Linked DNA regions of Rhodohalobacter sp. SW132. The protein of the gene in region 2 interacts with the protein of the main gene of each other region in a pairwise test. Links are inferred from orthologs where the notes say so. Each region holds a gene or a part of one and is shown on either strand. Other genes may lie near its edges. The genes, in order: pheT and secD.

Region 1 (3,415 bases), on a different replicon or contig from region 2:
GGTGATGAGAACACATACATCGCCCGTACAGATCCGGCTGATGAAAGATACCCAGCCGCCTATCCGATCGATTATGCCGGGACGCGTCTACCGAAATGAAGCGGTTACGGCAAAATCCTACTTCCAGTTCAACCAGGTGGAAGGCCTTTATGTGGATGAAAATGTAACCCTCGGTGAGCTCATCGAAACATTGGTGATGTTCGCCAAACTGATGTACGGAAGCGACGTAAAATACAGGGTGCGTCCCTCCTTCTTTCCTTTCACGGAACCAAGCCTTGAAATGGATATCTGGTGGAACAATGAAAAAGGCGGTCAGTGGCTTGAAATCCTGGGTGCCGGCATGGTGGATCCCAACGTATTCGACGCCGTTGATGTGGATTCAGAAACGTACACCGGTTTCGCTTTTGGAATGGGAGTGGATCGGATCGCCCTGCTGCGCTACGGTATTGACGACATCCGGACCCTCTATGAAAATGACATCCGGGTTCTCCGACAGTTCAAATAAGTTTACGCTCATCAAACGCTTTATATATTTTAGATTATGAAAATTTCTGTTAACTGGCTCAGACAGTACGTAGAAACCGATCTCGACCCGAATGAAATTGCAGATAAACTCACGCTTCTGGGTCTTGAAGTGGAAGAGATTGAACAGATCGGTAATAGTTTTGACAAAATGGTCGTCGGTGAAGTTCAGGCTGTTCGGTCACATCCAAATGCGGATAAACTGCAGCTCTGTGATGTAAATACCGGTGATGAAGTATCTCAGATTGTTTGCGGAGCACCCAATGTTGCTAAAGGACAAAAAGTAGCCGTTGCAAAAGTAGGTGCCACCATGCCCGAACCGATGCCAAACGGAGAATATCTGACCATCAAAAAAATGAAACTCCGCGGTGAAAGTTCATCAGGAATGATCTGTTCCGAAGCAGAACTCGGACTGAGTGAAGATCACTCCGGAATTATGGTTTTGAATGATGATCTCAAAATCGGAACTCCGCTCAATGAGGCCCTCAATATCGAACAGGATACGGTTCTTGAAATCGGGCTGACGCCAAATCGCCCTGATGCCGCCTGCCATATCGGTGTTGCACGAGATCTTGCAGCCGTCCTTGAGGCAGAACTCTCATCTCCGTACACCCAGGTTGATAAACCAGCAAATGACTTATCTGATTCAATTGAGATCTCCATCAAAAACAGTGAGAAATGCCATCGTTACGCCGCTTTTATGGTTGAAGGGGTTACGGTAGAGGAATCCCCGAATTGGCTGAAACAGAGACTTCTCTCCATCGGTCTGCGGCCCATTAACAACGTGGTGGATATCACCAATTATGTGCTTCATGAGATCGGTCAGCCGCTTCACGCGTTTGACTACGACAAGATCGCCGGCAAAAAAATTATTGTCCAGGATTTTGATGAAGAAAAAACCTTCACCACGCTCGATGATGTAAAGCGAACCGTACCTGCCGGAACACTTTTTATTTGTGATGAAAAAGAGCCGGTTGCAGTAGCCGGTGTGATGGGCGGAGAAGATTCGGAAGTAACCGATCAAACCAAAACCATTCTCATTGAAAGCGCCTATTTCGATCCTTCATCCATCCGAAAGGCATCCAAGGCGCTTACCCTGCAAAGCGACAGCTCCTACCGCTTTGAGCGTGGTATCGACCCAACACTGCAGGTTCGTGCAGCCAAACGTGCGGCAGACCTGATTGCAGAAGTCACCGGCGGCAGTGTCGTGAATGGCTACGCTGATATCCACCCGGTAAAACCTGAGCAGAAAAAGGTATCGGTCAGGATTTCACGGATTAATTCGCTGCTGGGTACGGATCTCTCCCTGGAGGAGTCGGAAAAGATTCTGAATCTCCTGGAATTTGAAACCGAGCAAACAGATGAAAACACTTTGAACTGCACGGTTCCTCATTTCCGTCCGGATGTTTCACGGGAAGTGGATCTGATTGAGGAAGTGGGCCGGGTGTATGATTACAACCGGATCCCGCGTCCAGATACGGCTCCCTTTGTAACACCGGAACCGCTCACCGACTGGGAGAATCTGGTTGAGAGAATTCGCGGTTATGCTGTGTCTCTCGCATATAAAGAGATCACAACGAATTCGCTCCTCTCCAAAAAAGAGGCCACGCTTCTGTCGCATGAGGGGAATCATATCGACACACTAAATCCTGTATCCCAGGAAAATACAACGCTTCGCCCCCATCTCTCCGGCGGCTTTCTGAAGGCGGTAAAATACAATCTTCACCGAAACGAAGAGCAGCTCCGGTTTTTCGAAATTGGTCACGTTTTCAACGCTTCTGATGACGGAACCTGGGTGGATGGTGTGGAAGAGCACACGCATCTGCTGCTGGGATTATGCGGTTATAAATCCCACGACTCCTGGACCGGGGATGCGAAGACTTTCAATATTTTTGATTTGAAAGCAGACGTTGAAGCCCTTTTTGAACTGCTTGGTATCGCCGAAATGGTGGAACAAGAAGCTGTGAGTAATTACCGACTCAACTACACCATCGGTGAAGCAGTGGTTGGATCGATCTCCGTGGTTGACGAGAAGCTTCGAAAAGGGTTCGATATTGATCACGCCGCATACATTGCAGAAATCAACATCACGGAACTCTCTGCTATCGATGCAATTCACCGTGATATCCGGTTTCAGAAAGTCTCCCGTTTCCCGGCATTTGATTTTGATGCCGCATTCATTGTCGACCAGGACGTGAGAGCATCGGAACTGGAGCAATCGATCCGTAAAGAAGCGGGATCTGTACTAAAATCTATTGAGGTGTTCGACGTTTATGAAGGAGAGAATATCGGATCCAATAAAAAAAGTATTGCTTTTAGGCTCTCTTTTTTAGATTCTAATAAAACATTGTCGATCAAGGATGTGGAACCTATTGTTAAAAAAGTTGTACATCAACTTGAACGCACCTACGACGCAAAGTTAAGATCATAAGCCTCTGTTACCCATGGCCGACCTTGGTTCACAAAAAGAGACCTTTAAAAACTACCTGGATCAGATTCGTCAGCAGGTTACCCTGCTGAAAAAACAGAATAAAGATCTGAAACGTGAAAATTTACGGCTTAAGGACAAGCTGGAAGGACTTCAGAAAAAACAGGGCGATATTTTCTCTGAGATCAGTGAATCAGAACGAATTGCCATGCGGCACCAGGTGAAGAGCCTGATCAATAAAATTAATAAACATATAGAATAACGGGATCTCCATGCAGTCTATTAAAGTGACCATACTCGGCAAACAGATTCCATTGAAAGTGGAAGAAGGCGAGGTGGAAAGCATGAAAAAAATTGCGGGATTTGTTGATGAAAAATTCCGAATTTACCGCCAGGAGCTTACCAATCAGCCCGACTCTACGGCTATGATCCTCGCATCTCTCAGCATCGCAGGAGAACTGTTTG
Region 2 (3,205 bases):
CGGCTAAGGGTGTCATTCAAACTTTTGTTAATCATATCCTTAAACTCCATCGTTTTATAGATCAGAGAGTTCTCCCGGATACGGTCAAAAACAACCACCGTATCGTTAAGGGAGTAACCCACAATGGTAAGGAATGCGGCAATCAGTGCCTGGTCGATCGTGACATTAAAATTCACCAGCGGTTCCAGGATGGTGAAAATTCCGAGTACAATAACCACATCATGAATCAATGCGGCAACGGCACCGGCGGAAAAATACCACCCTTTAAACCGTATCAGAATGTAGATGAAAATAACTGCCACAGCAAATAAAATGGAATTAATCGCTGCAACCTTGAGGTCTTCCGCAAAGCGCGGCCCCACTACATCTGTTTTGATGACCGTCACCGGATTATCCGGATAAAGCTGGGTGAGTGAAGCCATAATAGTATTCTGGACATCACCGATGTCACCTTCTGCATCTGTTCGGATGAGAATATCACTTGATGAACCAAAGAGCTTGAGTTCAGGTGGCGCACCCAGTGTTTCGGTGAGTTCTGCTCGTATCTCTACAACATCTACATCATTCTCGAAATCAAAGACGTACTCTTTTCCGCCCCTGAAGTCGATACCGTAATTCAGTCCCATCGTCAATACTGCCACAATGGACCCGATAAATAAAAACCCGGAGACGACATACATCATCTTTTGAGCTTTAATAAAATCAAAATTAGGTGTTTCAAACCATTTCATAATTGATACCTGTGTTTAAAGTATTTAAAAAATTTCTGTTCAGCGATTGATTATCCAAAACTGATACTGGATGTTTTTTCACGAGTCAGGTAGTCTACAATGACACGTGTGATTACAATAGCGCTGAAGAGTGATGAAGCAATACCTGCCATCAGCGTAATCGCGAAGCCTTTAATCGGGCCAACGCCAAAGCTGAACAGAATCACAGCTACAAAGAAGGTCGTTACGTTCGCATCAATAATTGCACTCATTGCGTTCGAGTAGCCGTTATCGATGGATGCTCTTAGTGTTTTACCGGCTCGCAACTCCTCGCGGATACGGTCGAAGATCAGTACGTTGGCATCCACCGCCATACCGATCGTAAGAACAATTCCGGCGATACCCGGTAAGGTGAGTGTGGCGTTGAAGGCCGCCAGAATCCCTAATATGAAAATGATGTTCAGGGTAAGCGCCAAATCGGCAATCCCTCCCCCTACGTGGTAGTAGGCTATCATAAACAGGGCAACAATGAGCAAACCAAACATAACAGAGTAGAAACCGGCTTTAATGGATGCCTCACCGAGTGTGGCACCTACCGTTCTCTCCTCAATAATTTCAAGAGGTGCAGGAAGTGCACCGGAAAGCAGAATGTTTACAAGATCTTCCGCTTCCTGCAATCCGCCCATTCCGGAGATGGATGATCGTCCACCCGTAATTTTCGAGCGAACATTCGGGTAGGAATACACATAACCGTCGAGCACAATAGCGACCGGCCGGCCAATGTTTGCCCCGGTAATCCGTGCCCATCGCCGGGTTCCTTCGGAGTCCATTGTCATGGAAACTTCCGGAGCGTTTGTATTCGGATCGAATGCAACACGCGCTTCAGAAACGATATCGCCGGTCATCTCAACTTGTGAACGGACAGAAATCAGTTCAAACAGATCGAGACCCCGGTCCTGCGCAAATGGTGTAGCGCCCCACATCAGGGTTGAATTTCTGGGCAGAAGGGATAGAACTTCATCCTGGAAAATAAGCTGGTTAACACGGGCGGTGTCAGGTCCGGCTGCAAATCCAACTACATACTGGCTTCGTGCCTGTGGATTAAGAACTTCGAGAAGCGGGTTGTTGCCGTTCTCTTCCTCAGCTTGTTCCTCAAAATATTGAATGATTTGATCCCTGGCGTTGCTGATTTCATCCGCATTGGGAGTCAGGCGGAATTCAAGCCGTGCTGTTCCGCGCAACAAATCCCGAACTCGCTGTTCATCATCTACACCGGGCAGTTCAACCACGAGGCGGCTGTTTCCCTGCTGCAGGATGGACGGCTCAGTTACACCAAAACGGTCAACCCGTGTCCGGATAATTTCCATCGCACGTTCAACGGCGCTGCTGCGCTGGCCCCGAAGGTACTCTTCCACCTCGGAGTTTGTTGATCGGCGAGTGATGTTTTCCGCATCCGAGCGGTAGTATCGGCTAAGCATAGCGTTTGGATCACGGCTTTCAAATTCATTTACGAATTCGGTGATAAAGTCTGTACGCTGCTCCATAGACCGTTCATTGGCTGTATTGATGATATCTTCGAGACTGTCATCCGCAAAATCACCTGCGAGTTCATGAATAAGCTGGGCAACGCCAACTTCAAGCGTTACATACATGCCGCCTTGAAGGTCAAGTCCAAGAGAGAGTGATCGGGCTTGAAGATTCTGAAGCCGCTCCCGGTTTTCATCAAGATAGGTTACGCGTTCGGCCTCCGGCATGTCGTCGATGTGACGCTGTTCCAGAGTCCACTGAACAGTTGGGAATAGATACCAGATGGTCATACCCAAAAAGAGTACGATACATCCGATTTTAAATCCGTTGTTTTGTTTTTTCATAGCAGTTCAAATATGATTATTTAATAAAATAATGGTAGCCGGGAGAATCCCCGGAAATTGAAATAGAAAACGTTGGTAAGAAAAGGGAGCGCTACGGCGCGTTGATACTGATGCCGCTGATCAAAGGGGGGAGAAGCCAGGTACTGCCGGAATCAAAATCATTGGGCAGCAGTGCGGTTTGCGGCAGTTTTAATAATAACTCACGAAAGGGTTTTGTATATGTTGCAAGATCGGTCGGAGCGATCCATTTCTGGATCGGTTTTACAATTTCGGGAAGGACTGCATTACTGCTATGCTGACTGTTAAATGTGCTCCACTGTCCAATGAGCCAGCTTGATACATTCTTCTTTTCATCATTTGATGAGGTAAAAGGGCTGATCCGAAAATCATCCTTATGGTCTGCTATCAGTTTTGATGCATCCTGAATGAGCATCCAGAAGTTGGAAGCTTCTTTAGGTAATTTTTTGATCCGGTCGCGCAGTTCCGCTTCTGCAGAATCACCACTTGCTACAACTTTATGATCCAGCCACTGTGTGAAGGCTGCTTTTTTAGCATCACCAAAAAATGGATTGGCCAGATGTGCGGCGAATCCCGCAAACAGGATGCCGATGACCAGAAGGCGCG

The links.
Region 1: the proteins of secD (region 2) and pheT interact in binary tests that used the Escherichia coli proteins (3 or more experiments, as listed by UniProt). The link is inferred for Rhodohalobacter sp. SW132 from one-to-one orthologs.

Annotation. Positions count from the first base shown.
Region 1 is NZ_QUOK01000002.1:43,783-47,197, reverse strand. What follows is about bases 166-3,247. They hold pheT (phenylalanine--tRNA ligase subunit beta), read left to right. Parts: upstream 166-541; coding sequence 542-2,953; downstream 2,954-3,247. Other genes in these bases: DYD21_RS04975 (cell division protein ZapA), read left to right, coding at 3,223-3,247; DYD21_RS04980 (hypothetical protein), read left to right, coding at 2,967-3,212; pheS (phenylalanine--tRNA ligase subunit alpha), read left to right, coding at 166-505. Also shown: more of pheS, read left to right, coding at 1-165; more of DYD21_RS04975, read left to right, coding at 3,248-3,415.
Region 2 is NZ_QUOK01000006.1:86,878-90,082, reverse strand. What follows is about bases 182-3,053. They hold secD (protein translocase subunit SecD), read right to left. Parts: upstream 2,582-3,053; coding sequence 782-2,581; downstream 182-781. Other genes in these bases: DYD21_RS12540 (hypothetical protein), read right to left, coding at 2,673-3,053; secF (protein translocase subunit SecF), read right to left, coding at 182-731. Outside these bases: more of secF, read right to left, coding at 1-181; more of DYD21_RS12540, read right to left, coding at 3,054-3,205. UniProt on the Escherichia coli protein: Part of the Sec protein translocase complex. Interacts with the SecYEG preprotein conducting channel. SecDF uses the proton motive force (PMF) to complete protein translocation after the ATP-dependent function of SecA.